One region of the Streptomyces sp. NPDC050508 genome, then DNA from elsewhere that is predicted to be linked to it. Evidence: riboswitches for the same ligand, from Rfam matches in the RefSeq annotation. Region 1 holds a riboswitch; each other region holds the start of a gene.

The links. Region 1 has a riboswitch for cyclic di-AMP ahead of AB0I69_RS46780 (M23 family metallopeptidase). Riboswitches for the same ligand answer to the same signal wherever they lie in the genome.
Positions count from the first base shown of each region.
Region 2: another riboswitch for cyclic di-AMP. It lies ahead of AB0I69_RS23060 (NlpC/P60 family protein); the one in region 1 lies ahead of AB0I69_RS46780 (M23 family metallopeptidase).
Region 3: another riboswitch for cyclic di-AMP. It lies ahead of AB0I69_RS34020 (transglycosylase SLT domain-containing protein); the one in region 1 lies ahead of AB0I69_RS46780 (M23 family metallopeptidase).
Region 4: another riboswitch for cyclic di-AMP. It lies ahead of AB0I69_RS09540 (M23 family metallopeptidase); the one in region 1 lies ahead of AB0I69_RS46780 (M23 family metallopeptidase).

Region 1 is NZ_JBFAJJ010000033.1:37,939-45,502, reverse strand. It holds gene AB0I69_RS46790 (HPr family phosphocarrier protein) at 1-65, shown strand, start outside; gene AB0I69_RS46785 (GntR family transcriptional regulator) at 287-991, opposite strand; gene AB0I69_RS46780 (M23 family metallopeptidase) at 1,179-1,934, opposite strand; cyclic di-AMP (ydaO/yuaA leader) riboswitch at 1,948-2,111, opposite strand; gene AB0I69_RS46775 (pitrilysin family protein) at 2,313-3,701, opposite strand; gene AB0I69_RS46770 (pitrilysin family protein) at 3,698-5,053, opposite strand; gene AB0I69_RS46765 (DNA topoisomerase IV subunit A) at 5,380-7,564, shown strand, end outside.
Region 2 is NZ_JBFAJJ010000008.1:42-7,605, forward strand. It holds gene AB0I69_RS23050 (glyceraldehyde-3-phosphate dehydrogenase) at 156-1,610, shown strand; gene AB0I69_RS23055 (DUF1996 domain-containing protein) at 1,693-3,729, opposite strand; cyclic di-AMP (ydaO/yuaA leader) riboswitch at 4,064-4,237, shown strand; gene AB0I69_RS23060 (NlpC/P60 family protein) at 4,246-5,877, shown strand; gene AB0I69_RS23065 (hypothetical protein) at 6,084-6,548, shown strand; gene AB0I69_RS23070 (endonuclease/exonuclease/phosphatase family protein) at 6,550-7,410, opposite strand.
Region 3 is NZ_JBFAJJ010000014.1:102,848-110,411, forward strand. It holds gene AB0I69_RS34010 (peptide MFS transporter) at 1-1,033, shown strand, start outside; gene AB0I69_RS34015 (CocE/NonD family hydrolase) at 1,050-3,044, shown strand; cyclic di-AMP (ydaO/yuaA leader) riboswitch at 3,276-3,481, shown strand; gene AB0I69_RS34020 (transglycosylase SLT domain-containing protein) at 3,485-3,964, shown strand; gene AB0I69_RS34025 (HAD family hydrolase) at 4,074-4,880, opposite strand; gene AB0I69_RS34030 (LacI family DNA-binding transcriptional regulator) at 4,987-6,015, opposite strand; gene AB0I69_RS34035 (carbohydrate ABC transporter permease) at 6,089-6,970, opposite strand; gene AB0I69_RS34040 (sugar ABC transporter permease) at 6,967-7,564, opposite strand, start outside.
Region 4 is NZ_JBFAJJ010000002.1:915,951-923,514, forward strand. It holds gene AB0I69_RS09520 (helix-turn-helix domain-containing protein) at 1-13, opposite strand, end outside; gene AB0I69_RS09525 (alginate lyase family protein) at 221-1,426, shown strand; tRNA gene AB0I69_RS09530 (tRNA-Met) at 1,479-1,552, shown strand; gene AB0I69_RS09535 (PP2C family protein-serine/threonine phosphatase) at 1,670-2,827, shown strand; cyclic di-AMP (ydaO/yuaA leader) riboswitch at 3,061-3,218, shown strand; gene AB0I69_RS09540 (M23 family metallopeptidase) at 3,230-4,237, shown strand; gene AB0I69_RS09545 (aldo/keto reductase) at 4,300-5,244, shown strand; gene AB0I69_RS09550 (PrsW family intramembrane metalloprotease) at 5,250-6,557, opposite strand; gene trmB (tRNA (guanosine(46)-N7)-methyltransferase TrmB) at 6,620-7,408, opposite strand; gene lhgO (L-2-hydroxyglutarate oxidase) at 7,511-7,564, opposite strand, start outside.

The DNA of each region.
Region 1 (7,564 bases):
CGGCCCTCGACCGGCTGGCGAAGCTGGTCGCCGAAGGTCTTGAGGAACTCCCCGAGACCGTCTGAGGCACGCCCCCTTTGCGCCTAAACCGGCGCCGCTCTCGCGGAGGTGGTTGCGCGCCATCGGGGTTCCTCAATTGATGGTTGCGGCGCTTTCGCCGCAAAAACGATGTACCGCAACCTCGAAGGGCTCGTCCGAATTACCGGGCGAGCCCTTCGCAATTCCACTTACGGGCAGCAGAAATAATCCCCCGCGAATTATCTCCTCTTTGTATACGGTGCCCGTGTTAATGCCGCAGGCCGGACATGTTTACGGGAGGTTGCGAAGTCCTCACACGGTCCGTGCCGTTCGCGCCGTTCGCCCCGCCGGGAAAGCGCAGCCGGTGCGCGGTGCCCGCCCGCTCGGTGTGCAGGGCGGTGATCGCCCGCGCCCGCTCGCTGTCGCCGCGCGCCACCGCGTCCACGATGGCCCCGTGCTCGGCCCAGGACTCCACGGGGTTGGCCGGTGCGTCCACCGCGTACATCCAGGCGATCTTGTGCCGCAGCTGGGTCAGCATCGAGGTCAGCGCGGGGCTCCCGGAGGCCTGTGCCAGCGTCTCGTGGAACCAGCTGCCCAGGGAGCGCAGATCCTCGCTGTTGCCCCGCCTGGCGCGCTCCTGGCCCAGCCTGACGAGGCCGCGCAGCACCTTGAGGTGGGCCTCAGTGCGCCGCTGAGCGGCCCGTGAGGCGCCGAGCGGCTCCAGCAGCATCCGCATCTCCAGCAGGTCGGCGGCCTCCTGCTCGGTCGGTTCCGCGACGCACGCGCCCGCGTGCCTCCGGGTCACCACGAACCCCTCGGCCTCCAGCGTGCGCAGGGCCTCCCGGACGGGGACGCGCGAGACCCCGTACCGGCGCGCGAGGAGTTCCTCCGTGAGCCGGCTGCCGCGCTCGTAGACACCGGCGACGATGTCGTCCCGGATCGCCGTGCATACCGAGTGCGCCGGAATACGCATGTCCGACCTCCGCCTTAATCCCCGTGAAACGTCGACGATTGACGTGTGTTCCGTGACTCTATTGCAATGAGCGGGAATTTCCGATGGCGGGCCGGAATCCATGGATATTTTTTGGACAGGAGGGCTCCGGAAACGCCGAAAGCCCCGGCCGGCGGGCCAGGGCTTCGGGAAGTGCGGCGCCGAGTCGTCAGACGTTCACACCGTGCTTGCGGAGGTAGGCGACGGGGTCGACGTCGGAGCCGTACTCGGCGGTCGTGCGGGCCTCGAAGTGGAGGTGCGGTCCGGTGACGTTGCCGGTCGCCCCGGAGAGGCCGATCTGCTGGCCCGGGGTGACGCTCTGGCCGACGGAGACGCCGATGGACGACAGGTGGCCGTACATGGTGTACATGCCGTCGGCCATCTTGATCACGACCTGGTTGCCGTACGAGCCTCCCCAGCCGGCCTCGACGACGGTGCCGGAGCCCACCGCGTGCACGGAGGTGCCGGTCGAGGCGTGGAAGTCGATGCCCGTGTGGGCACCGGAGGACCACAGGGAACCGCCGGTCTTGTAGCCGGTGGAGACGTACGAGCCGTAGACCGGGGCGACGAAGGCGTTGAGCTTCTCGCGCTCGGCGGCGCGGGCGGCGCGTACCTCGGCCTCGCGCTCCGCCTTGGCCAGTGCGGCGGCCTTGGCGCGGGCCTCCTCCTTGGCGGCCTGCTCGGCCGCGGCCTGCTGCTGGGCGGCGGCCTGGGCGTCGATCTTCTCGGCGACGGAGTCGCCCATGGCGATGACGGGGGTGAGGCCGGTCTGTTCGGCGGCGGATTCCGTGGCGAACGCGGGGGCGCTCGCGAGGGTGCCGACGACGCCGGTGGTGGTGAGGGCCGCGACACTCGCGACACGAACGGTAGTGCGGTGGGTCCGGCTCGGGCGACGGTGCTTCCCGGTGGCGCGGGTGAACGCCATGTAGTGGCTGGTCCTTTCCTTCCTTCTCGCCTACCGGGTTAGCTGACGGGTTCGGAGCAGGAAGGTCTCCTACGGACCCCCTCGCTACGCGCGCGGGCGTCCGATTCACCCCAGGGACTCTTGTGGGTCCCCGGCTCCCCTGGCTCGCGCCGTACGGGGACTCGGCGATGACTGTCCGGTGCCACGAGTGCGGCGCGGTGCCTGACGGACAGCCGGACCGACGCTAAGGGGGGTCACTTTCAATCCCCAAACGGATCACGGTTTTTGTTGGGTATGCCACAGGGCAGACGGGCAACCTCTCCCCCAATTCGGACAATAGGGAGCCCTGGTGACGCTTCAGTCACCAGGGCTCCCCACGCGCGCGTGCAGCTACTCCGTCTACTCCGCCGGAACGACGGTCACTTCACCGATGCCGAGAGCCTCCACAGGCTCCTTGATCTGCTCCGCGTCGCCGACGAGGATCGTCACCAGACGGTCCACCGGGAAGGCGTTCACGACCGCCGCGGTGGCCTCCACGGTGCCGGTCGCGGCGAGTTGCTGGTACAGCGTCGCCTGGTAGTCGTCGGGCAGGTGCTGCTCGACCTGGTCGGCCAGCGTGCTCGCGACGGCCGCGGCGGTCTCGTACTTGAGCGGCGCCACCCCGACGAGGTTCTGTACGGCGATGTCCCGCTCGGTGTCGGTGAGTCCGCCCTCGGCGAGCTTGCGGAGCACCGTCCACAGGTCGTCCAGCGCGGGACCGGTGTTCGGGGTGTCCACGGAGCCGCTGATGGCGAGCATCGACGCGCCCGTGCCGTCGGGTGCCGAGCGCAGCACCTGGCCGAACGCCCGCACACCGTAGGTGTAGCCCTTCTCCTCGCGCAGGACGCGGTCCAGGCGGGAGGTGAGGGTGCCACCGAGGCAGTACGTGCCGAGCACCTGGGCGGGCCACACTCGGTCGTGCCGGTCGGCACCGACGCGGCCGATGAGCAGCTGCGTCTGGACGGCGCCGGGACGGTGCACGATCACGACCCGCCCGGTGTCGTCGGCGGTCACCGGCGGCACGGGACGCGGCTGCGCGGTGGAGCCCGTCCACGAACCCAGGGTGTCGGCCAGAAGCGCGTCCAGGTCGATGCCGGTGAGGTCGCCGACGACCACGACGGTGGCCGTCGCCGGCCGAACGTGCCGTTCGTAGAAGGCGCGTACGGCACCGGAGTCGATCTTCTGGACGGTCTCCTCGGTGCCCTGGCGCGGACGCGACATGCGCGAGGTCGCCGGGAACAGCTCCTTGGAGAGCTCCTTGGCCGCGCGGCGGGACGGGTTGGCCGTCTCGTGCGGGATCTCGTCGAGGCGGTTGCGCACCAGCCGCTCGACCTCGCTGTCCGCGAAGGCGGGCGCCCTGAGGGCGTCCGACAGCAGGCCGAGGCCCTTGGCCAGGCGCGAGGCCGGGACCTCCAGGCTCAGGCGCAGTCCGGGGTGGTCGGCGTGCGCGTCGAGGGTGGCGCCGGAGCGCTCCAGCTCGGCGGCGAACTCCTCGGCGGAGTGCTTGTCGGTGCCCTCGGAGAAGGCCCGCGCGGTGATCGTGGCGACACCGTCCAGGCCGGCCGGTTCGGCCTCCAGGGGCGCGTCCAGGAGCACCTCGACGGCGACGACCTGCTGGCCGGGGCGGTGGCAGCGCAGCACGGTCAGGCCGTTGCCGAGCGTCCCGCGCTCCGGGGCCGGGAAGGCCCACGGCCTGGCCTCGCCGGCCTGGGGCTGTGGGTGGAATTCCATCGTGGCGAGCTCGGTCACTTGGCCGCCTCCTCGTTCTCGTCGCCGGCCTCTGCTTCGTCATCCTCGGCCGCGATGGGCTCGTACACGAGCACCGCGCGGTTGTCGGGGCGCAGGCGGGCCTTGGCGACCTGCTGCACCTCCTCCGCCGTCACGTCCAGGACGCGCTGTACGGCGGTCAGGGCGAGCTGCGGGTCGCCGAACAGGACGGCGTACCGGCACAGTTCGTCGGCGCGGCCCGCGACCGTGCCGAGCCGGTCCAGCCACTCGCGCTCCAACTGGGCCTGGGCGCGCTCCATTTCCTCGGCCGTGGGGCCCTCCTCGGCGAACCGGGCGAGCTCCTCGTCGATGGCGGCCTCGATGACCGGCACCTCGACGTCACCTGACGTCTTGACGTCCAGCCAGCCCAAGGAGGGCGCCCCGGCCAGCCGCAGCAGACCGAAGCCGGCCGCAACAGCCGTACGGTCGCGCCGTACAAGGCGGTTGTAGAGGAGCGAGGACTCGCCGCCGCCGAGGATGGTGAGGGCGAGGTCGGCCGCGTCGGACGCGCGCGTGCCGTCCTCCGGGAGCCGGTAGGCACACATCAGGGCGCGGGCCGGGACCTCCTCGACGACGACCTCACGCAGCTCCCCGCCCATCGAGTCGGGCAGCGAACCGTCACGGGGCGCGGGCTTGCCGTCGTGCGACGCGATGGACCCGAAGTACTTCTCGATCCAGGCGAGTGTCTGCTCGGGGTCGATGTCGCCGACCACGGACAGGACCGCGTTGTTGGGCGCGTAGTAGGTGCGGAAGAACGCACGCGCGTCCTCCAGGGTGGCCGCGTCCAGGTCCGCCATCGAGCCGATGGGCGTGTGGTGGTAGGGGTGGCCCTCCGGGTAGGCGAGGGCGGTCAGCTTCTCGAACGCGGTGCCGTAGGGCACGTTGTCGTAGCGCTGGCGGCGCTCGTTCTTGACGACGTCCCGCTGGTTCTCCATGGACTCTTCGTCCAGGGCGGCCAGAAGCGAGCCCATGCGGTCGGCCTCCAGCCAGAGGGCGAGCTCCAACTGGTGGGTGGGCATGGTCTCGAAGTAGTTGGTGCGCTCGAAGCTGGTGGTGCCGTTGAGCGAACCGCCCGCGCCCTGCACCAGTTCGAAGTGTCCGTTGCCCTTCACCTGTCCGGAGCCCTGGAACATCAGGTGCTCGAAGAGGTGAGCCAGGCCGGTACGCCCCTTGACCTCGTGGCGGGAACCGACGTCGTACCAGAGGCACACCGCCGCGACCGGGGTCAGGTGGTCCTCGGAGAGGACCACGCGCAGACCGTTGGCCAGGCGGTGTTCGGTCGCTGTCAGACCGCCGGATCCTGCCTCGGCGGTGGCCGTGTGACCCATGGGCATGTACGTCCCTTCGATCGCGGATTCTCTGGCTGGAACCGCAGAAATCCTGCTCGTCCCGCCACTGTATGCAAGCGTGCGCACCGTCGGCGAAGTTCCCGGCGGACGTACGCCCAGAGCGAGATCGCGTAGCCTGCGGCAGTCGCAACACGTGGACTCACGCGGCAGCCGTCGGCGACGGAGCCGAGCGGCCGACGCCGGGTCCTGGTCCGCGTTGTCAGTGCCGCGGTCCACAATGGTTCACGTCAGACCCCGTTCACGCTTCAGCAAGAGTGAGCCGAAGGGGAGCGACCCCCAGGCGAGCGACCAGAAAAGAGGAGCCGGCAGCGATGGCCCGCCGCAGCACGAAGACCCCGCCGCCCGACGACTCGTTCGAGGAGCGGATCCTCGACATCGACGTCGTCGACGAGATGCAGGGCTCCTACCTTGAGTACGCGTACTCGGTCATCTACTCCCGAGCCCTGCCGGACGCCCGGGACGGCCTGAAGCCGGTCCACCGACGCATCGTCTACCAGATGGACGAGATGGGCCTGCGCCCCGACCGCGGATACGTCAAGTGTGCGCGAGTCGTGGGTGAAGTAATGGGAAAGCTGCACCCGCACGGGGATGCGTCGATCTACGACGCCCTGGTGCGCATGGCCCAGCCCTTCTCCATGCGCGTGCCGCTGGCCGACGGCCACGGCAACTTCGGCTCGCTGGGCAACGACGACCCGCCGGCCGCCATGCGGTACACCGAGTGCCGGCCGTCCGAGGCTGCCAACCTGATGACCGAGTCGATCGACGAGGACACGGTCGACTTCACCCCGAACTACGACGGCCAGGAGCGGGAGCCGGTGGCCCTGCCCGCCGCCTTCCCGAACCTCCTGGTGAACGGCTCGTCGGGCATCGCCGTCGGCATGGCCACCAACATGCCGCCGCACAACCTGGGCGAAGTCATCGCCGCCGCCCGCCACTTGATCCGCTATCCGAACGCGGACCTGGACACCCTGATGCGGCACGTCCCCGGCCCCGACCTGCCCACGGGCGGCCGGATCGTCGGCCTCACCGGCATCCGGGACGCGTACGAGACCGGCCGCGGCACCTTCAAGATCCGCGCCACGGTCGCCGTGGACAACGTGACGGCGCGCCGCAAGGGCATCGTCGTCACCGAACTGCCCTTCTCCGTGGGCCCGGAGAAGGTGATCGCCAAGATCAAGGACCTGGTCGGCGCGAAGAAGCTGCAGGGCATCGCCGACGTCAAGGACCTCACCGACCGCGCGCACGGCCTGCGCCTGGTCATCGAGATCAAGAACGGCTTCGTGCCCGAAGCGGTCCTGGAGCAGCTCTACAAGCTGACGCCGATGGAGGAGTCCTTCGGCATCAACAACGTGGCGCTGGTCGACGGCCAGCCCCTCACGCTCGGCCTCAAGGAACTCCTGGAGGTCTATCTCGACCACCGCTTCGACGTCGTACGGCGACGCAGTGAGTTCCGCCGCACCAAGCGGCGCGACCGCCTCCACCTGGTGGAGGGCCTGCTCACCGCGCTCATCGACATCGATGAGGTCATCCGGATCATCCGCTCCAGCGACAACTCGGCGCAGGCGAAGCAGAGCCTGATGGAGCGCTTCTCCCTGTCGGACATCCAGACGCAGTACATCCTGGACACGCCGCTGCGCCGGCTCACCCGGTTCGACCGGATCGAGCTGGAGTCGGAGATGGAGCGACTCACCGCGGAGATCGCGGAACTGACCCGCATCCTGGAGTCGGACACCGAGCTGCGCAAGCTGGTCTCGACCGAACTGGCCGCGGTGGCGAAGAAGTTCGGCACCGACCGGCGTACGGTCCTGCTGGAGTCGGCGGGCGCGCCCGCCGCCACCGTGCCGCTCCAGGTGGCCGACGACCCGTGCCGGGTGCTGCTCTCCTCGACGGGCCTGCTGGCCCGTACGGCGAACGGCGAGCCCTTCCCGGAGGACTCCGAGGCCCGGCGCACCAAGCACGACGTGATCGTCTCGGCGGTCCCGGCGACGGCCCGCGGCGAGCTGGGCGCGGTCACGTCGACCGGCCGCCTCCTCCGCATCAACGTCGTGGACCTCCCCCAACTCCCGGAGACGGCAGCCGCGCCGAACCTCTCCGGCGGCGCGCCGGTCTCGGAGTTCGTCTCCCTGGACGAGGGCGAGACGGTCATCTGCCTGACGACCCTCGACGAGTCCTCCCCGGGCCTCGCCATCGGCACGGAGCAGGGCGTCGTCAAGCGCGTGGTCCCCGACTACCCCACGAACAAGGAGGAGTTGGAGGTCATCACGCTCAAGGACGGCGACCGGATCGTCGGCGCGATCGAGTTGCGCACCGGTGAGGAGGACCTGGTCTTCATCACGGACGACGCCCAACTCCTGCGCTACCAGGCCTCCCAGGTCCGCCCCCAGGGCCGCCCTGCCGGCGGCATGGCGGGCATCAAGCTCGTCGAGGGCGCGAAGGTCATCTCGTTCACGGCGGTCGACCCGGCCGTGGACGCGGTCGTCTTCACGGTCGCCGGCT
Region 2 (7,564 bases), on a different contig from region 1:
CAGCACGCCGATGGGGATGTTGATCAGGAACCGACGCGCGTCGGCAGGGCCCTCACGGCGTTCCGGGCCTTCCAGGGGCCGGGCGGCACCCCACTGAACGAGCAGATGAACAGCGGGTTAGCATATGAGCGCCGCCTAGCTCGAAAGAGAAACCTGTGCCTGTCAACGAGGACTCGTTCACCAACTGGAAGACCCGCGAGGAGATCGCGGAGTCGATGATCCCGATGATCGGGAAGCTGCACCGCGAGCGGGACGTCACCGTCCTGCTGCACAGCCGCTCCCTGGTCAACAAGTCGGTGGTCAGCATCCTCAAGACCCACCGGTTCGCCCGCCAGATCGACGGCGAGGAACTCTCCGTCACCGAGACCCTGCCGTATCTGCGTGCCCTCACCGTGCTCGACCTGGGCCCCTCGCAGATCGACATCGGCATGCTCGCCGCGACCCACCGGACCGACGAACGCGGCCTCTCCGCCGAGGAGTTCACCGCCGAGGCCGTCGCCGGTGCCACCGGCGCCAACAAGATCGAGTGCCGCGAGGGCCGCGACGTCGTCCTCTACGGCTTCGGCCGCATCGGCCGCCTGGTCGCCCGCCTGCTCATCGAGAAGGCCGGCTCGGGCAACGGTCTGCGGCTGCGCGCCATCGTCGTACGCCGGGGAGGGGGGCGGGCCGTCGAGGATCTCGTCAAGCGCGCTTCCCTGCTGCGCCGCGACTCGATCCACGGCCAGTTCCAGGGCACGATCACCGTCGACGAGGCGAACGGCACGATCATCGCCAACGGCAACGAGATCAAGGTGATCTACGCGGCCGACCCGTCGGAGGTCGACTACACGGCGTACGGCATCAAGGACGCCATCCTCATCGACAACACGGGCAAGTGGCGTGACCGGGAAGGCCTTTCGCAGCATCTGCGGCCCGGCATCGACAAGGTCGTCCTGACCGCGCCCGGCAAGGGCGACGTCCCCAACATCGTGCACGGCGTCAACCACGACACGATCAAGCCGAACGAGCAGATCCTGTCCTGCGCGTCCTGCACCACCAACGCGATCGTGCCGCCGCTGAAGGCGATGGCCGACGAGTACGGTGTGCTGCGCGGCCATGTGGAGACCGTGCACTCGTTCACCAACGACCAGAACCTGCTGGACAATTACCACAAGGCCGACCGTCGTGGCCGTTCGGCGCCGCTGAACATGGTGATCACCGAGACCGGTGCCGCGTCCGCCGTCGCCAAGGCGCTGCCCGACCTCAAGGCCCCGATCACCGGCAGCTCGATCCGTGTCCCCGTGCCGGACGTCTCGATCGCGATCCTCAGCCTGCGACTGGGCCGCGAAACCACCCGCGCCGAGGTCCTGGACTACCTCCGCGACGTCTCGCTGACGTCCCCGCTCAAACGCCAGATCGACTTCACCACCGCCCCCGACGCGGTGTCGAGCGACTTCATGGGCTCACGGCACGCCTCGATCATCGACGCGGGCGCCACCAAGGTCGACGGCGACAACGCGATCCTCTACCTCTGGTACGACAACGAGTTCGGCTACTCCTGCCAGGTCATCCGGGTCGTCCAGCACGTCTCCGGGGTCGAGTACCCGACGTATCCCGCACCGGCCGTCTGACCCGGGCGCGCTGAACGTACGGCGGCCCGGCCACCCCCAAGTGAGGGTGGCCGGGCCGCCGTTGTCACAGACGGGCGCTGTGTCAGCGTGTCATGCGCTTACCTCGGTACAGCACCACGAATCCGGCGACGAGCAGCAGCGCTCCGGCCACCGCGGGCCACAGATTCGCGCCGGTCTCCGCCAACCCGCCCTGCGCCTGCGGTTGGTTCGGGCCCACGGCGGCGTAACTCTCCCCGCCCGAGGACGAAGCGGGCGGTGTCGCCGCGGCACTGCCGACCTGGCCGCCGGAGCCGTTGTCCGAACTCCCCTGCGTCTCGGTCGACTTGGACCCCTCGGTCTTCGTGTCGGCCTTGGGGATCGAGACGGCGGTCGTCAAGTCACCGGGGTCGGTGGTCTGGGTGTCGGTGGGCTCGGGGGCGTTTGTCTCGGTGTCCGGGGCGCTCGTCGCGGGATCCGCGGTGGGCTGGTCACCGTTGCCGCCGTTGCCGCCACTTCCCTCGTTGCCGCCGGGCTCGTCGGACGCGGTCGCGGTGGGCGACGCCGTAGCAGTGTCGGTGGCCGTCGGGGACTCCTGCGGCTCACCCGAACCTCCGCCCGAACCGGAGCCGCCACTCGAACCCGAGCCACCACCCGTGCCGGAGCCGCCACCCGAACCGGACCCGGAACCCGAGCCCCCGGGGTCGTTGTTCGTGCCGGCGCCGCACTTCTCGCCGTTGTTGATGCAGTTGACCATGTCCTTCATCAGGCCCTCGTCGAAGACGTTGATGAAGTCGCCGTGGTCGGTGACGGGCTTGTGCTGCTGCTCGGGGAAGGAGTCCACCGCGAACAGCGGGGTCGTCTTGCCGCCGTCCTGGAGGCTCGGCGCCTCCACGTCGTAGACGATCCGCTGCACCAGCTGCGGAATGGCCTCGAAGCCCGCAGGGCAGGAGCCGTCGGCGGCCTCGAAGGCCACGTGGGTGCGGTGGTTGGCGCTGTCGATGTTGCGGCCGTCCCAGCAGCTCTGGAACTTGAAGGTGCGCACCACATCACTGCCCGCCGGGCACAGCGGGTACTTGTCCTTGAGCTGCCGGTCCTCGAAACCGGTGCAACTCCAGGAGGCGTTGGCATTGGCCGGGCCGTTCACGAAGGCCTTCGCGTCGCCGGTGATGATGCGCAGGAGGCGCGGCATCGCGACGACCTTGCTCTTCGCGTTGCCCACGAACGTCAGCGTGGCCGCCTTGGCCGTGACGATCTGACCGGAGTTGCCCTCGGTGCCACCGCCGGGCTTGTCCGCGTCCCGCTCCTGCTTGCCGTTCTGCAGGCGCAACACGGGCCAGTAGTAAGTGGACTTGTCGCCCGGGTTCTCGCAGCTCGTGTCGGCCTTCGCCAGATCGTCGTCGCTGGCGAAGGCGTTGTTGGACTGGTTGCCGATGTAGTCGTGGAAGTGGTGGGCGCCGTTGGTGACACCGGGGGCGACGATCACGTTGTCGGAGTTGAACAGGCCGTTCTCGTTCACGCCACACGCGGTGACGAACGTGCCGCGGGAGGCGTCGGCCTGCTCCTGCGGAGTGTTCACGTTGGGCTGTACGGAGGTGATGTCCGCGTAGTCCGAGGCGACGGGCCCGTTGGTGGACTGCTGCTGGCCCTGGCCGGTCGGGGCGGCGCTACCGCTCTGGTCGCCGCCGCTGGAGCTGCCGTTCTGGTCGCCGTTCGTGGGAGCGATCAGGGTGCAGCCGGCGAGCGCGTCGAGTCCCTCCGGACGGTCCCCGACGCGTGCGATGGCGTCGTCGATCCGTCCGATGGTCGCGGCCCGCTTCTCCTTCAACGGATTCATGATCGCGTTGTCGGCGAAGGAGGCGTCCTGGCGTATGGACTCCGTCGAGTCCTTCAGTTTCTGGTAGGCCTCGGTTATCTGCTGGTCCAGAAGCGCGAGTTGGGCGTCGACCTCGGTCTTCGCCTCGTCGGGGACCGTCGTCAACTGGGTGCCGATGTCCGGGCAGTCGATCGTCGCGCCACTCGATGCTGCATCGGGAGACCCCTGTTGGGACGAGTCACCGCCCCAACCGCCTTCGGACGCCGACGCGTAGACGTTCGCCGCCACCAGTCCTCCGCCGCCCAGCATCAGGGCGACTGCTGCCATCGTCGCGCGTCGTGCGCCCGTGGGGCGTCTGCGCGTGTTGCGTGCCAAGGAAGTTGCTCCTACACGTATCGGTCGGCCCGGATCGTCCCGGCATGGAAATCCCCCGTCCCAATACGGAGCCGGATGCCGATGTGTTCAACCGTCCCAAAAATTCATAGCGACCTCATATGGATCACCCGACCCGGCGGGCTCATGAGCCCGTGACACGTTTGGGAGAGGTAAAGGTCACAAAAACGTATCGGACATATCGCGCTTCAACCTTCACACGAGGCACACACGTTGGCTAAGTTGACGCTCAGACCGTACGACCTACTCCGGCGAGCAGCGCCGGGCCGCACGGTTTGCGCCGAGTCCGGCGTGTCGCTCGCGACAGCCGGAGCCGAGGACCCAACCGACTTGGGGTGAATCGGCCCAACTGCCCCTCCGGGCAAGGGTCGTAGGGCAATCCTTCCGTGATCGACCGCCCGAACCCGACAGCTAACTCGGTAGGCGCGATACGGAAGGAGCACGTCTGCCATGCCGGCAGAACGAAGTACGCGCACCGGAGGCAGTGGCCCCACCGTGGACGACCGACCCAGCCGTGACGAAGTCCAGCGGCGGATCAACTCCCTTTACGACAGGGCCGAGACGGCCACCGGAAACTACAACGCCACACGCAAGATGTCCGGGGCTCCGCGCCAGCGTGTCGAGCCCCGTCCCAGCGCGTCGCGTCCTTCCGACCCCGCTCAAGACGCCGTCACTCGGCAGTTGTTCGACCGTGCTCGCGCTCAACTGGGTCCGACCGTACCGGCGATCCTGCCGCCCCGCAGGACTCCCGCCCGCTCGGCGGAAGCCCCGCCCGAGCGATCCGAACGACGCCCCGAGCCCGAAGGCGGCGGCCGAGCACTCGAAGCACAGCCCGGCCGCGCCGTGGCCGAGCTGACCGCGGGGACTGCCGTACCGGAGCCAGTCGCCCCGCAATTCGCCGCTCCTGTCGCGGAGTTGACGGCCGGCCCCGTCGCCGCACTACCGCCTGCCGCGCCGCAAGCACCCCAGATGCAGCAGATGGCTCAGATGCCGCAGGCCACCGTCCTCGACCTGTCGCCCGTGCCCGCCATCGAGGTGCCTCGCACGCCCGCCATGGAGCCGCAGCAATTCGCCGTGGCGGCCGCCCCGGCGCCTGTGTTCGACCCGCTCACCGCGGACCTGGAGCTGCTCCCGTACATCGCCGCTCCGCGCACCGAACCCGCCCCGGCGAACACCCCCTGGTCGAGCCCGGAAACCTCCTGGCCCGCCCCGGAGCCGACGTGGTCCACCGGCCAGATACCGATGGTGACCGAGCAACCGACTTGGTCCACCGGGCAGATGCCCATGGTTACCGAACAGCCCGCCTGGTCCACCGGCCAAATGCCCGTGGTCACCGAGCAGCCGAGTTGGTCCACCGGGCAGATGCCCATGGTTACCGAACAGCCTGCCTGGTCCACCGGCCAAATGCCCGTGGTCACCGAGCAACCGAGTTGGTCCACCGGGCAGATGCCCATGGTTACCGAACAGCCTGCCTGGTCGACCGGGCAGATTCCGATGGTGCCCGAGCAGCCCACCTGGTACACGACACCGGAACCGGACTGGCGCCCGCCGCAACAGGAGTGGCAGCCGACCGCCCCCGCCGCCGAAGTCTCCTTCGCCGCGGCCCCGCCCGCCGCCCCCGAGTTCACACTGCCCACAGCTCCGACGATGGCCCCGGAGATCAACCTCCCCCCGGCCCCGACAATGAGCCCGGCACCCGTCGCGGTGCAGGACCCCACCACGCACAGCAAGACCGGCACCGCGCTCGCCTTCGCTCGCGCGCAGATCGGCAGGCCCTGCCTGTGGGGCGCCGCAGGACCGGACGCGTACGACTGCTCCAGCCTCACCCAGGCCGCCTGGAAGGCCGCGGGCGTCCTGCTCCCGCGCACCGCCCAGGAACAGTCGGGCGCCGGCGCGCTCGTCCCCCTCGCGGACATCCGCCCCGGGGACCTGATCTTCTTCTACGACAGCATCGACCACGTCGGCCTCTACACCGGCAACGGCCTGATGATCCACGCGCCGAGCCCGGGAACACCCATCCGCGAGGAGTCGATCTTCTACGCCGGTTCCGCCGCCATCCGGGGCGCCGTACGGCCCGCCTGATCCGCTCGGGGCCGGGCATCTCCGGCCCCGGTCGCCCACACCCCGACACTCTCGGCGGCCCGTGTCGTTGGTCCACAGGAGTGGTGGAACCCCGGACACGGTCGTAGCGTCGAACGAGAAGAGAGACGACGACCGTGCCTCGGCAGGCGGGTCCACCGCTGTGCGGGTGTGGAGCGACGAGTACGAACAGGCGGCCGGGAGCGGACATGTACAAACACACCATGGTGGGAGTCGTCACGGTCTGTGCCGCCGCCCTGCTCGCACCGGCCGTGGGCACCTCGTCCGCGGCCCCGGCGACAGTGCGCGCGGTACCGGCCGCCCACCGGCAACTCGAAGACCCCGTGCTCGTCGACTGCCTCTGGCATCCCGAGGTGCGTCCGACCGACTTCATGCTCGCCTGCGGCGACGGCAACAGCCGTCTGACATCGCTGCATTGGTCGTACTGGAACGACAACTCCGCGACGGCCACGGGCTTCAACGTGGTGAACGACTGCAAGCCCTACTGTGCGGCAGGCAAGTTCCACTCGTACCCGGTCGTCGTCCGGCTCGACGACCCGCAGCAGTGGAAGCGGCATCCGGGAGTGCGGCAGTACGGTCGGATCAGCCTGACGTACACCGCCGGGAGGCCGGACCAGTTCGCGCACGTCGTGACCTATCCCCTGTGGAACTGACTCAGAGGGACAGCTCCACCACCAGCGGCCGGTGGTCCGAGATCGCCGTGCTCGGCGTATGCGCTGCCCCTATGGCGTCCGCACCCAGCCCTCTCGCCAGGATGTGGTCGAACTGGACGCGCGGGCGGTGCGAGGGGAAGGTCGCCTGCCGGGCGGGACCCCGCCAGCCGCGCCGCGCGGTCGCGTTGAGGGCGACCCGGGGCAGCGCGCCGATCAGGTTGAAGTCGCCCAGCAGCAGCTGGGGTTGGGGAAGGCCGGCGATCCAGCGGCGGACGGTGAGCAGTTGGCCGACGTTCCAGCCCGGTACGAACGAGAGGTGGACGGCCACCGCGGTGAACGGGCCGTGCGGTCCTTCCAGCACGGCGGCCAGCGCGGCCCGGGGCTGGTCGCGGGCCAGCGTCGGAGCGGCCCGCCCGGCGACCCGCAGCGGCACGGCCAAGGGCCCCGCGGGGAGCCGTAGGGCCCGCCACTCGTGGACCGGGAGTCTGGACAGCAACGCGACGCCCTGCGAAGGGACTTCGGGCTCCTGAGCCTGGGGGCCGTGGACGCGCATCTCGGGCTCGGCCGGGTCGAGGACCCAGCACCGGCCCGGCACGAAACGGCTGTGCAGCGCCGTCGCGTAACGCCAGTCGCGTGCGCCCAGCGCGTCGGCGGCGACCGCGGCCTGATCGACGCCACCGGACCGTTCCTGGAAGCGGTCGACCTCTTGGAGGGCCATCACATCGGCGTCCAGGCCCGCGACGGCTTCGGCGAGCGGTGCCGAGGGATCGTCGGGGTGTGCGGGCGCCGGGCGGCCGTCCGGCCGGACCAACTGCCCGTGCAGCACGTTGAACGTCGCGCACCTCACCCGTAAGTCACCCATGATCACCTCCGGTCAGCCCATGCCGGTCGGCAGGGCCATGGGTTCGCGTATCGGCCGGGCCGTCGTCATCCTGTCGTCCCCCTGCGTGTCGGCGGGCAGGGGTAGCGATCTTCGCATGGGCCGAGGTTTCCGGGGTGCGGCTCAGGAACACCAC
Region 3 (7,564 bases), on a different contig from region 1:
TGACGCCGGTTTCGCGCTCTACTACATGGCCATCAACATCGGCGCCTTCGCGGGCCCGCTGATCACCGGCTGGCTCGGCGACCACAAGGGCTGGCACTGGGGCTTCTCGGCCGCCGCGATCGGCATGACGTTCGGGCTCATCCAGTACGTCGCCGGGCGCCGTCACCTGGCCGGGCGCAGGACCACCGCGGAGTTCGCACTCGCACCGGACGCGCTGCGTCGCGCGGTGCGCCTGATCGTCGTAGGCATCCTGGTCGCCGCCGTGCTCGCGACCGCGCTGGCCGTCGCCGGCTGGCTGACGATGGGCCGCTTCGTCGACCTGCTCACCGTCATCTCCGTGATCGCCCCGGTCGTGTACTTCGCGGTGATGTTCATGAGCCCCCGGGTGACCGCCGACGAACGCGGCCGGCTGCGCCCGTACATCGTGCTCTTCCTGGCCTCCACGGTCTTCAACTTCATTCTCTTCCAGGCCTATTCGACGATGATGCTGCTGGCCGCGTCGAACGCCGAGACGACCATCCTGGGCTTCGACTTCCCCGCCAGCTGGTACGCGTCCGCGCTCGGCGCCTTCGAGGTGGGTCTCGCGCCCGTGGTCGCCGCGCTCTGGGTCCGCATGGGCCGCAGCCAGCCGCACGCCTCCAACAAGATCGCGATCGGCGTCGTACTGGGCGGACTCTCCTTCCTGCTGATGGTCCTGCCGACCAGCGGGCACAGCGGCGACGCCTACCGGATGTCGGCCTGGTGGATCGTCGGCTCGTACTTCCTGCTCGGCCTCGGCGACATCCTCCTGGAGACCTCCGGCATGTCGGCCACCACCAAGCTCGCCCCGGCCGCCTTCTCCAGCCAGACCATGTCCCTCTGGTTCCTGTCCCTCGCGCTCGCGAACGGCATCCAGGCCCAGACGGTGAAGCTCTACGACGACGTCTCCAAGCCGGCCTACTTCGGCGTCAACGGCGCCATCGCGGTGGCCGCGGGCCTCGCGGTGATGGCCGCCGCGCCGTGGCTGCGCCGCACCATGCATCCGGTCCACTGAACCCAGGGGTCCCCTCATGCGCATCCGTACGTCCTTCCCCCACGAGACGACCCACGAGGACCTCCGTATCCCGCTGTCCGACGGAACACGCCTCTACGCGCGCGTGTGGCGCCCGCTGACGGACGAACCCGTCCCAGCGCTCCTCGAATACCTCCCGTACCGCCTGACCGACTGGACCGCGCCCCGGGACGCCCAGCGCCACCCCTGGTACGCGGGCCACGGCTACGCCTCCGTCCGGGTCGACGTCCGCGGACACGGCAACAGCGAGGGCACACCCGGCGACGAGTACGACGCGCAGGAACTCGCCGACGGCGTCGACGTCGTCAACTGGCTTGCCGCGCAGCCCTGGTGCACCGGCAAGGTCGGCATGTTCGGCATCTCCTGGGGCGGCTTCAACTCCCTCCAGATCGCGGCCCTCGCGCCCGAGCCGCTCAAGGCGATCGTCACCGTCTGCTCCACGGACGACCGCTACGACAACGACGTGCACTACATGGGAGGTTCCGCCCTCGCCGTCGACCTGCACGCCTGGGCGGCCACCATGCTCGCCTTCGTCGCCCGCCCGCCGGACCCCGAGTACGCGGGCCTGGTCTGGCGCGACATGTGGCTCAAGCGCCTCGAACAGATCGACCCGTTCATCCACACCTGGCTCGCCCACCAGATCCGCGACGACTACTGGAAGCACGGCAGCGTCTGCGAGGACTACGGCGCGATCGACGCGGCCGTCCTCGCGGTGGGCGGCTGGCACGACCCGTACCGCGACACGGTCCTACGGCTCGTCGAACACCTCCCACCGGACCGCGTACGCGGCCTGATCGGCCCGTGGTCGCACCAGTACCCGGACCGTGGCCTGCCGCCGGGCCCCGCGATCGGCTTCCTCCAGGAGACCCTCCGCTGGTGGGACCAACACCTCAAGGGCATCGACACGGGAGTGATGGCGGACCCCCTCCTACGCGCCTACGTCAGCGACTCGCACCCTCCGGCCACGGTCTACGACACCCTGCCGGGCCGTTGGGTCGGCGAGCCGTCCTGGCCCTCGCCGCACGTGAAGACGACGACGTACGGCCTCCGGGGTGCGCCCGTGATCGTCCGCTCCCCCATGCACACCGGTGTGGACGCGGGCCGTTTCTTCCCGTTCGGGAACGACGCCGATCTGCCGCCGGACCAGCGGGACGAGGACGCGCGGTCGGCCTGCTTCGAGTTCGAGGTGCCGGCCGAGACGTGGGTGCTGGGGCGGCCGAGGGTACGGCTGCGGCTGACCTGCGAGGTGCCGCGCGGGCAGGTGATCGCCCGGCTGTGCGATGTCGCCCCCGACGGTGCGTCGACCCTCGTCACCCGGGGTGTGCTGAACCTGTCGGCGCGGCACGGGCGGGACCGGGTGGTGCCGTGGACGCCGGGTGCCACGGAAGACGTGACCTTCGAGCTGAACGGCATCGGGCACGCGTTCCCGCCCGGGCATCGCATCCGGCTCGCGGTGTCGTCGGCGTACTGGCCGTGGATCTGGCCGCAGCCGGAGTCCTCGGCGGGGTTCACGCTGGACCCGGAGGGGAGCGCGCTCGAACTCCCGGTGCGGGAGCGGGAGTTGGCGGATGACATCCGGTTCGGGGAGCCGGAGGAGGCCGAGCCGCTCGGGGTGAACTACCCCGCCACCCTGGACGAACCGCGCCCCGAGCGGCTGGTCGTGCGGGACGTCGCGAAGGGCGAGTGGCGGCTGGAGGTGGACCCCCGGTACGGCGGGACGCGCGTGTACCCGGACGGGCTCGAATTCACCGAGGACGCGTTGGAGACGTACACGATCGACGAGTCGGATCCGTTGTCGGCCCGTACGCGGTCCGACTGGTCGATCCGGCTGCACCGGCCGGAGCTTGCGTGGGACACGACCGTGCGGACGCGGTCCGAGATCACTTGCGACGAAACGGACTTTATTACCTCCAATGAGGTCATCTGCACTGAGGGCGAAGAGGTGATCTTTCACCGGACGTGGGAGAAAAGGATTCCGAGAACTGCCAGTTGAGGTTGAATGCCCGATTTGCCGTTCTTAATCCTCCCGTGAGTTGGGTCACGCTTTTCTGTGCGTGACCTGTGTCCCGGTCTGCCCGCGTTTTCCCTTACGGCATTTGACAGTTGACCCTTGGCTCGCGCAAAGGATCAAGTGCCCCATACGCCTCACACCAAGGTCAATAGGGGTTAGGTGTGATTCCGCCACTTGTTCCGGACATGTGCTCTCGCATACGTTCCCGGCCTGTCGAGCGGAACGCCGAATCCTGCCGCCGCCCGGCATCCCAGTCACGAACACATCTCGCACGGCAGGAGCGGGGGAACCAGGTAAGTCGCCGGGCCGGTCAGCGCGACCGGAACGGCTTGGGGTTAAGTCACGTCCGCAAGGGCGCGGCCGGGCACCTCCCAGCCCGAACCCGACAGCTCACCTCGCAGGCGACGGAGAGGAACCTCGTCATGCCTGCATCCGCTCAGTCCCGCCGCGCCCGCCTCGTCCGCCGTGTCGTCGTCGCCGGTACCGGTGCCGCGATCCTCGCGCTGCCTGTCGTGGGTGCGACCACCGCGTCCGCGGCCACCACTTCGACCAGCACCGGCTCGACCACGCTTGCCGGGTACCCCAACACCCTTGACGGGTGGATCCGGGAGTCGCTCGCGATCATGGCGCAGAAGGGGATTCCGGGCACGTACAACGGGATCTACCGGAACGTGATCCGTGAGTCTTCCGGGAACCAGTACGCGATCAACAACTGGGACTCCAACGCGGCGGCCGGTACGCCGTCGAAGGGGTTGCTCCAGGTGATCGACCCGACGTTCAACGCGTATCACGTGGCCGGGACTTCGTTCGATCCGTATGACCCGGTTGCGAACATCACGGCTGCCTGTAACTACGCGGCGGCCGTGTATGGCTCCATCGACAACGTGTACGGCGCTTACTAGAAACTGTTGGATCAGCCACGACTGGTTGTGTTTTGAGTGACACCGCCGTCGTGGCTGGTCGCGCAGTTCCCCGCGCCCCTGAATGAGCCCCTTCGGGGCCATTCACAGCTCAGCTGAAGAGTCTTTCCAGGACCAGCGCGATGCCGTCGTCCTCGTTCGATGACGTCACCTCGTCCGCCACCGCCTTCAGTTCGGGGTGGGCGTTGGCCATTGCCACGCCGTGGGCTGCCCAGTCGAACATCGGGATGTCGTTCGGCATGTCGCCGAAGGCGATGGTGTCGGACGGGGTCAGGCCCAAGTGGCGGGCGGCCAGGGCCAGGCCCGTCGCCTTGGTGATGCCGAGTGGCTGGAGTTCGACGGTGCCGGGGCCCGACATGGTGACCGAGGCCAGTGAACCGACCACCGAGCGCGCCGTGGACGCCAACTCGTCGTCCTCCAGGGCGGGGTGACGGAGCAGCACCTTGCTGATCGGCTCGGTCCACAGGTCGTCGCGCCTGCCCACCCGTACTGCGGGGAGAGTGGGGTGTGGCATCAAGTAGCCGGGCTCGATGAGGGTGAGACCGTCCACGCCGTCCTGGTCTACGGCCGCGTACACCTGGCCCACCTCCGCCTCGATCTTGCCGAGCGCGGTCTCCGCCAGCTCCCGGTCCAGGGTGACCGACCAGAGCAGACGGTCCGCGCCGGCGTCGTACAACTGCGCGCCCTGTCCGCACACCGCGAGCCCCTTGGAGCCGAGGTCGTCGAGGAGGGGCCGCACCCTCGGGGCCGGCCGGCCGGTGACGACGAGGTGTTGGGCACCGGCCGCCGCCACCCGCGCGAGCGCTGTGAGGGACCGGTCGGAGAGCGTGTCGTCGCCGCGCAGCAGCGTCCCGTCCAGGTCGGTGGCGATCAGTGCATATGCGAGGGGTGCGGCCATGATCAGAGAATACGGATGGAACGCCCCACCGACTCGACACGAACCGGACGGCTGCTGCCTTCACATACGTTGACCCGTGTTCCGGTTGGTTTGACAGTTACGGCGGTTATGCCGACTCCCGGATCACCAGTTCGGTGGGCAGGATGACGCCCGCCGTGTCCTCGCCGGCGATCTGGGCGAGGAGCATCCGCACCATTTCGGCGCTGATCCGGTCGTAGGGCTGGCGCATGGTCGTGAGGGCCGGGGTGATGGAGGTGGCCGCCGCCGAGTCGTCGAAGCCGCCGACAGCGATGTCATTCGGGACCGAACGGCCGGACTGTTGCAGGGTGTTGACGACTCCCAAGGCCATCAGGTCGGAGGCTACGAACACCGCGTCTATGTCGGGGGCCTGGGACAGGAGTCTGCGGGCTGCCTCCTCGCCGCCCGTGCGGCGGTAGTCGCCCTCCACTACAAGGGTGGGATCGTGCGGGAGGCCTGCCTCCGTGAGGACGTCTCGGTAGCCGGCCAGGCGGTCGGGGCCGCCGGGGGCGTCGAGCGGGCCGGTGACCATGCCGATGCGGCGCCGGCCGCCCGCGATGAGGTGGCGGACCATCTCCTGGGCGCCGTCGCGGTCGGCGGCGGCGACGTAGCTGTACTTGGAGGCGGTGCCGAGCGGCTTGCCGCAGGCCACCAACGGGATGCCGGCGTCCCGGAGTTCGGCCGCGACCGGGTCACCGCTGTGGTTGGAGACCAGGAGGACGCCGTCCACGTGGCCCGAGGTGATGTAGCGGGTCAGGCGGCGGCGTTCGTCCTTCGAAGAAGCCAGCATCAGCAGCAGCGGGATGTCGTGGCGGGCCAGGTGTTCGGTGCAACCCCGCAGCAGGACATTGAAGTTGGGGTCCTCGAAGAACTTCTCCTGCGGCTCGGTGAGGAGGAACGCCACCGAGTCCGACCGTCCCGTGCTCAAGGAGCGGGCGTGCCGGTTGACGACGTAGCCCGTCTTCCTGATCGCCGTCTCCACCGCGTTGCGCGCGGCGGGCGAGACGTAGTGGCCGCCGTTGAGGAACCGGGACACGGTCCCCCGGGAGACCCCTGCCTCCCGGGCCACGTCGTGGATGGTGGGTGGTTTGCGGCGTCCGTTCGGACTGGTGGTCATGGTCCTCGTTCTGCCGGTTCAGGTGCGGTGGGGGGAGGTGCTGCGCAGCTCGACACTCAGCTCAGTACTTACCTCAGGCCTTGACCGATCCGCTCAGCAGATCCAGTGACCAGAAGCGCTGGATCACCAGGAACAGCGCGATCAGCGGCAGGATCGCGAGGAAACAGCCCATGATGACCAGGGTGTAGAGCGCCGGTTGGGAGGCGCCCTGGTTGAGCAGGGTGTACAGGCCCAGCGTGATCGGGAACTTGTTGTCGTCCGCGAGCATCACGTACGGCAGCAGGAAGTTGTTCCAGATGCCGACGAACTGGAACAGGAACACCGTGATGAGGCCCGGCATCATCATCGGTACCGCGATCCGCGAGAAGATCCGCCACTCGCTCGCGCCGTCCATGCGGGCGGCTTCGAGGAGTTCGTTGGGCACGGAGGCCGCCGCGTAGATACGGACGAGGTAGACGCCGTAGGGAGAGAGGATCGACGGCAGCAGCATCGACCAGTACGAGTCGGCCAGGCCCATCTTCGAGAGCAGCAGGTACTGCGGGACCGTCAGCACGATGCTCGGGACGAGGACGCCGGCCAGCATCAGCTTGAAGACGAACTCCCGGCCCTTGAAGGCGAATCGGCCCAGTGCGTAGCCGGCGGCGGCCGAGACCGCGGCGGAGAGCAGGGCGCCGCCGCCCGCGTAGAAGAGGGAGTTGGCCATCCACTGCCAGTAGATGCCGTTGCGGTAGGAGCTCAGCTCCTTGAAGTTGTCGAGGAAGCCGGTGCCGGGGGCGAAGGTGAACGTGGAGAACAGTTCGCCGCGGCCCTTGCTGGCCGCGATGACCACCCAGATGACGGGGATCAGGCAGTACAGCGAGCCGAGGACCAGCACCAGGGTGGGCACCCACGCGGTGCGCTTCGGCTTCGCGGGGTCCGTCCGGGGGTCGACGGCGGTGAGGGTGAGGGGGGTCATGCCCGGTCCTCCCGGGTGTAGCGGTCGGAGATGCGCAGCAGCGTGAAGGAGAGCGCGAAGGTGGCGAGGGCCAGCACCACGGCGGTGGCGGAGGCGCCGTAGATGTCCGACCTGAGGAAGGCGGCGTCGTAGATGGCCATCAGCGGACTCCAGGAACTGGAGAGGCCGTTGGTCAGCGGCTTGAGCGCCATGGGCTCGGTGAAGACCTGGAGCGTGGCGATGACCGAGAAGAAGAACGTGAGCACCAGCGAGGGCAGCACGATCGGGATCTTGATCCGCAGGGCGATCTTCAGGTCGGAGGCGCCGTCGATCTTCGCGGCCTCGTAGATCTCCTGCGGGATCGCGCGCAGGGCGGTGTAGATGACGATCATGTTGAAGCCGGTGCCGCCCCACACCGCGATGTTCGCGAAGGACAGGTACAGGTTGCCGCCGTCGAACAGGTCGGGCTGCGGGAGGTTGAACTCGCGCAGGAGGTAGTAGAAGGGGCTGACCGTCGGGAGGTAGAGGAAGCCCCACATCAGTGCGGCGATGATGCCGGGGACGGCGTACGGCAGGAAGATCGCCAGCCGCGCGAACTTGGCGCTGCGCGCCTGC
Region 4 (7,564 bases), on a different contig from region 1:
TCTTCGTGGTCATCGTCTCTCCCGTCGGGGGGTAACGCACTCAGAAGTGCCTACTTACTAATCGATCGTAACTCACCTAGTATGCAGAGGATTTCGATTCGCAAACATATGAGTGACCGTGCCGGGAGGGTGACCAATCGGCCCAACAGATCCTGCGCCCCGCCGCCCACCGGGTCACGCTCGCAGTGAGGCCGGTGCGGACAACGCGGAGGTAGGACACATGAGGGCAGTCGCGGTGCTGGGTACGTCCGTGGTCGTGGGGCTTCTCGCCTCGTGCGGGGCGGCGGACACCGGCACCCGGACCATGGCGCGGGCGCTGCCCGCCGACGCGGCGTTCACGCACCCCGGAGTGCTGGTCAGCAAGGGGCAGTTGGACGCCGTACGGAAGAACGTGACCGCCGGGAAGCAGCCCTGGCTGAAGGCGTACTTCGGGATGCGGGACAGCAAGTACGGGTCGTACAAGTACACGGCGAAGCCGTACGCCGACGTCGACTGCCCCTGGAACGGCAAGGCCGCGCACGGCTGTGTCGAGGAGCGCGAGGACGCCATCGCGGCGTACACGCAGGCCCTGCTGTTCAGCATCACCGGGAAGCAGCACCACGCGCTCAAGGCCCGCGAGATCATGGACGACTGGTCGGCGAAGATGAAGGAGCACACCTCCGAGGACGCCGGGCTGCAGACCGCCTGGGCCGGGTCGACGTGGGTGCGGGCGGCGGAGATCGTGCGGTACGCGCCCGGCGCCGGGTGGCCGGCGGACCGGGTCGAGCGGTTCGGGACCATGCTGCGCACCGCCTACCAGCCGGAAGTCACCAAGAACCTGCCGGACTACAACGGCAACTGGGATCTCGCGATGACGGACGCGGCGATCGGCATCGCCGTCTTCCTCGACGACCACAAGGCCTTCGACGCGGCCGTCAAACGCTTCCGCGACCGTGTGCCCGCCTACTTCTACCTGGCCAAGGACGGCAAGCTGCCGCTCACCCCGGTGGGCTCGAAGGTCACCACCCCGCAGAAACTGACGACGTACTGGTTCAAGCAGACGACCTTCAAGGACGGCGTCGCCCAGGAGACCTGCCGCAACTTCAAGCACGTCGGGTACTCCCTCGCCGCCACCGCCCACATCGCCGAGACCGCCTGGCACCAGGGCGTCGACCTCTACGACGGGGTCAAGGACCGGCTCAAGGCCGCCCTCGAACTCCACGCCCGCTACCAGCTGGGCGAGCCCGCGCCCGCCTGGCTGTGCGGCGGCAAGGTCGACCGGAACATGGGGCCCGACCTGGAGGTCGCCGTCAACCACCTGGAGGACCGGCTCGGCATGAAGGTGCCCGCCGCGCACCAGCTCGCCGAGTCCACCCGGCCCGCCGGCAGCGACGACCTCTTCGTCTCCTGGGAGACCCTCACGCACGCCGGGAACCCGTCCGACTGAAACGTGTGTGACTTCGGACCCCGCGGATGGCGTATAGTTCTAATCACAACGGCGCGGGGTGGAGCAGCTCGGTAGCTCGCTGGGCTCATAACCCAGAGGTCGCAGGTTCAAATCCTGTCCCCGCTACTAAGGCCAAGGGCCGGAATCCAGAAATGGATTCCGGCCCTTGGTGTTTTCCCGTCTGTCGCCCCCAGTCGGCCCACCCCGCTCGCCGCCTGCTCCCCACCACGAAAAACTGGACGCGTGGAGGAGGAGGGTCCGTACGTGCGAGCCGGCGGGCGCCTGCCCGGCGATCCCGTGCCCGACCCCGGCCTCGGCCCCGTCGAAGGACGGCGGATCTCGTACACCCGCACCACCGTCCGCCGCCTGCCCGCGCTGCTGCTGATCGTCGGGGCGTGCTACGACTACCTCACCCCGGAGGCCTTCACCGCGGCCCCGTTCTTCACCGCCGCCCCGCTCGTCGCCGCCCCGCTCTACTCGCGGCGCGGCACCGTGCTCACCGGCCTGGCCTCCGTCGCCGTCGTCCTCGCGATCCACCTCAGGCTCGGCATCGTCCTCCACACCGACGCGGTCACCGAGACGGCCACCGTGGCGACGGTCGCCGTCCTGGCCGTCCTCATCAACCTCCTCGTCCGCCGCAACAGCGAACAGCTCGCCTCCGCGCGCGAGATCGCCGAGGCCGCCCAGCGGGCCGTACTGCCCGAACCGGCCGAGCGGATCGGCGGGTTCGAGATCGCGGCACGGTACGAGGCCGCCCAGCAGGACGCCTCCATCGGCGGCGACCTGTACGCGGTGCAGGACACCCCGCACGGCGTACGGCTGGTCGTCGGTGACGTGCGCGGCAAGGGCATGGGCGCGGTCGCCGCCGTCGCCGTGGTCATCGGGGCGTTCCGGGAGGCCGCCGAGCAGGAGGCCACTCTGGAGGCGGTCGCCCAGCGGCTGGAGCGGGCGCTGGCCCGCGAGGGCACCCGGCGCGACGGGCTCGACGCGTTCGAGGGGTTCACCACGGCCGTCCTCGCCGAACTCCCGCACGGCGACGGCGTCGTACGGATCGTCGACCGGGGGCATCCGCCGCCCCTGCTCCTGGATGAGGACGGGACGGTGCGCACCCTGCAGGTCAAGGAGCCCGCACTGCCGCTCGGAATGGGCGAGTTGGGGGTCTGGCCCGACCGCGCCGAGGAGTTCGCGTTCCCCGGCGGAGCCACCCTGCTCGTGTACACCGACGGCCTGTCCGAGGCCCGCGACGCCCGCGGCGTCTTCTACGACCCCGGGGAGCGGCTGGCCGGCCGGACCTTCCGCAGCCCCGAGGCGTTGCTCGGCATCCTCGCCAAGGAGGTCCGCCGGTACTCCGGGGGCTGGATGGCGGACGACATGGCGATGATCGCCGTACGGCATCCATGACCGTTATTACGGGGGGTGATCGGCCGAGCGCCCTCCGCATAACAACTGACATACCGTCAATACCTGTGGGAATTCTGAGACTTGGCCAACTCGCCCGTTTTTCGCCGGTGGTGGGCCGTTCGTCCAGCAAGGAAAGGTTAATGATCAAGCCGAACAGCTTGGAAACGGGCGCCCGTGTCTATTAACGTTCGATAACGCAGCGCGGTCGTCCCAGCCGTCACAAGAGATGGCTCCGTGCGCACGCGCCGAATCCCGCAAGGGAACCGGGGAACCACCACCTTGGGGTGAATCGCTCGTCAACTGCCGTGGAAACACGGCCGGTTTACGCGCGTAGGAGACCTTCCTGCTCCGAACCCGTCAGCTAACCCGGTAGGCGAGAAGGAAGGAAAGGAGCACGCCCACGTGGCGTCCAACCAGGCTGCCCCAGAAGCCCCTGTCGTCTACGGCGGTTACCGCCCCGACGAGGGCCCCTGGGAGGAGTGGAATCCGAGCGCGGAGTCCGTTCTTCCCAACCGCGGCAAGCACCGTGTCGCCAAGCAGCGTGGTGGCGGAGGATTCGCCCGCAGCTCCACCGTCCTGGGCGTCGGTGTCATAGCCGCCGTCAGCGCGGGCGGGATGGCCAGCGCCAACACCGGCAAGCCGCCGGTCTCGATCTCCCTGCCCGACCTGCCCTCCGTGGGCCACCTGCTGGACGACTCCTCCAGTACCCCCAAGGGTTCCGCGACCGCGCTCAGCAGCGTCGGCGTGACCACCACCGAGAGCGCCAAGGGCACCTCGGGCGCGGGGGAGCAGCTGCGCAACCGGATCATGGAACAGGCCGAGCTCCAGCAGCTCCAGGTCGACGGCAAGTCCCAGGCCGCCGCCGAGGCCGCCGTCGCCAAGCAGGTCGACGCCGCTGCCGCCAAGGCCGAGAAGGACGCCGCCGCGAAGGCCGCCGACGCGAAGAAGGCCGCGGAGGCCGCCGCCAAGAAGAAGACCGAGGCCGCGAAGCTCGCCGCGCTGGCCAAGCAGTACACGCTGCCGGTCGGCTCGTACACGATCACCGGCACCTTCGGCCAGGCCGGCACGATGTGGTCCTCCGGCTACCACACCGGCCTCGACTTCGCCGCGCCCACCGGCACGCTGATCAAGGCCGTCCACAGCGGCACGGTCACCGAGGCGGGCTGGGCCGGAGCGTACGGCTACCGCACGATCATCACCCTCGACGACGGCACCGAGCTGTGGTTCTGCCACCAGTCCTCGATCAACGTCAGCGCCGGGCAGAAGGTCTCCACCGGTGAGGTCATCGGCCGCGTGGGCGCCACCGGCAACGTGACCGGACCGCACCTCCACCTGGAGGTGCACCTCAACGGCGCGGCCACCGCCAGCGACCCGGCGCCCTGGCTGCGCAGCAAGGGTCTCAACCCTTAAGGGTCCTAAGGGCCTTAGGGGGTCTGGAATACGCGGTTCCGGTCCGGCTGTTGAAGAGGGTCATGACTTCTCTTCGCAAGCTGGGCCGGTCCGATCTTGAGGTCTTCCCGCTCTCCCTTGGCGGCAACGTCTTCGGCTGGACCGCCGACGAGGCGACCTCCTTCGCCGTGCTCGACGCGTACGCCGCCGCGGGCGGCAACTTCGTCGACACCGCCGACTCGTACTCGGCGTTCGCGCCGGGCAACCACGGCGGCGAGTCCGAGACCATCATCGGCAAGTGGGTCAAGGCCCGCGGCAACCGCTCCGACGTCGTCATCGCCACCAAGGTCAGCCAGCACCCCGACTTCCCGGGCCTGAGCGCGGCCAACATCAAGGCCGCCGCGGACGCCTCCCTGCGCCGCCTGGACACCGACCACATCGACCTGTACTACACCCACTTCGACCAGGTCGAGGTGCCGGTCGAGGAGATCATCGGCGCGCTGGACGAGCTGGTGAAGGCGGGCAAGGTGCGGCACATCGCCGCCTCCAACATCACCCCGGAGCGCCTGCGGGCCTCCCTCGACTTCTCCGAGCGCGAGGGCCTGGCGCGCTACGTCGCCCTCCAGCCCCACTACAACCTGGTCTCGCGCGACACGTACGAGGGCGAGCTGAGCGAGCTCGCCGCGCAGGAGGGCCTGGCCGCGGTCCCGTACTTCGCGCTGGCCGCCGGCTTCCTCACCGGCAAGTACCGCCCCGGTACGACGGTCGACAGCCCGCGCGCCAAGGGCGCCGAGAAGCACCTGACGACCGAGCGCGGCCAGAAGGTGCTGACCGCCCTGGACGAGGTCGCGCAGGCCCACGAAGCCCCGGTCGCCACGGTGGCCCTCGCCTGGCTCGCCGCCCAGCCCACGGTCGCGGCCCCGATCGCCTCCGCCCGCACGGTCGAGCAACTCCCCGCACTGCTGGGCGTGGCCGAACTGGAGCTGACGGACACGGAGATCGCGAAGCTGACGGACGCTTCCGCCTGACGGCGTCAGGACCGGTACGGGTTGTACAGGGAAGTCCCGTACGACCCGTACACCGGCGGCCACGGCGGCACCACCACCGCGACCGGAGGCGCCGTGCGGCGCGCCGCGTACTCCAGCGCGGGCCGCGCCACCTCCCGGCGCTGCCACAGCTCGTGCAGCAACTCCCTTTCCCGTAAGGCGAAGTCGGCGCCGGCGCGGCCACGTGCGGCCCGGTGCCGCAGGAACGCCAGCGAGGTCGCGTACGCCTCGTACTGGGCGACCGAGCGGGCCGCTGGTCTGCCGAGGTGGTGTCCGGCGTACTCACGGGCCAGCCGGCGGGCCTTCATCGAGCCGAGCACGAACGGTTCGGCCGGGGTCAGCCAGCCCGCGTAGACGTACGCGGGCAACTCCTCGCGTACGGTGCGCAGTTCGCGTTGCCGGGTCCAGACCGCGAGCCAGGTCAGCAGGCCGAACGCGGGCACCATGAACGCGCCGTAGACCTCGAAGAAGCCGTACTGGCCGAACGTGGACGAGCCGTTCCAGACCGCGTGCATGCCCATCGCGAGCAGCAGGCCGGTCAGCGGCACCAGGACGCGCCGGACGTGATGCCGGTCGGGCGAGAGGGCGGCGATGCCGAAGCCGATGCCGGTGAGGACGGTGAACAGGGGGTGCGCGAACGGGGACATGACGATGCGCACGAAGAAGGTCGCCGCGGTGACGGAGGTGAAGCCGCGGTCGCCGGTGAGCTGGTCGGTGCCGAAGGCGGTGCCGAGGTAGAGGATGTTCTCGGTGAACGCGAAGCCGGTGGCGGTGACGCCGGCTATCACCACCCCGTCGACGATCCCGGTGAAGTCCCGTCTGCGGAACAGGAAGACGAGGAGTACGGCCGCCGCTTTCGCCGACTCCTCGACGATCGGGGCGATGACGGTCGCGCCGAGGGTGTCCGCGCTGGTGGGGTCGGCGGTCGTGGTCGCTATCCATCTCGTCGCGAAGCTGTTGGCGACGATCGCTATGAGGGCCGCGGCGCAGGCGCCCCACGCGAAGGAGAAGAGCAGGTTCCGCCAGGGCCCGGGGTCGACGCGGTCCAGCCAGCGGAACGCGGCGACGAGCAGCGGCACGGGCAGTACGGCGAGCCCGAGCCCGACCAAGAACCCTTCCGTGCCGGTCTGTTGGCGGACCAGCGCGAGGATGACGAGCCCGGAGAGCGTGAGCAGGGTGATCAGCGCGCCGTAACGGACCCAGTTCCGCTGCCACCAGCGCACCCGCGGCCCGTGCCCGGGCACACCACCGGCGGGGTGGCCGGGGTGTGGGGGATACGGCGAAACGGTGGCCACGGCATCGACCCTAACGAGGTAAGGGCACGGCCCGCGAGGGAGCCTGGCGTCGGCGCTGGTCGTCAGTCCTGGTCGTCGTGGGGTACGCGGCGGAAGAGCAGATCGTTCACGACATGTCCCTTGTCCAGTCCCTGGCCCTCGAAACGGGTCAGCGGCCGGAAGTCCGGACGGGGCGCAAAACCGCCGTCGGGTTGGCTGTTCTCGAAGTCCGGGTGCGCGCCGAGCACTTCGAGCATCTGCTCCGCGTACGGCTCCCAGTCCGTCGCGCAGTGCACGGTCGCTCCGGGCTTGAGCCGGGTCGCGGCGAGGGAGAGGAACTCCTCCTGGATCAGCCGCCGTTTGTGGTGCCGCTTCTTGGGCCAGGGGTCCGGGAAGTAGACGCGCAGCCCGTCGAGCGAATCGGGGGCGAGCATCTCGCGCAGCAGGATGATCGCGTCCCCGTTGGCGACCCGGATGTTGGACAGGCCGTGGTGGTCGGCGAGGTTCAGGAGGTTGCCCTGGCCCGGGGTGTGCACGTCGGCGGCGAGGATGTTCGTCGCGGGGGCGTCTGCCGCCATCTGCGCGGTGGCCTCGCCCATGCCGAAACCGATCTCCAGCACGACGGGGTTGTCGTTCCCGAACAGCTCGGTGAGATCGAGGTTCCGTTGCCCGTCGATGTCCAGGCCCCACTTGGGCCACAGGCGTTCCAGCGCGTCGGCCTGGCCGGCGGTCACGCGGCTCCTGCGGGGCTGGAAGCTCCGGATGCGGCGCTCGAAGTGGGAGCCGGCGGGGTCGGGCGTTGGCCCGTCGGGGAAACGGAGTCGCTGCGCGGGCTTGGCGGGGGCGTCGGGGTTGTTGAGGGAGTCAGACACAATGGGTTGATTTTACTGGGCGTCCGCCTGAGCGTCTGCGTGGCTTGTGTTGTCGTGCGAGTGCCGGTTCGTCGTGGCTTGTCGCGCAGTTCCCCGCGCCCCTTAGGGGGCTGTCCTTCCCGGCGTTTGAAGTGGCTGCCGGACGCTTTCCTCTTG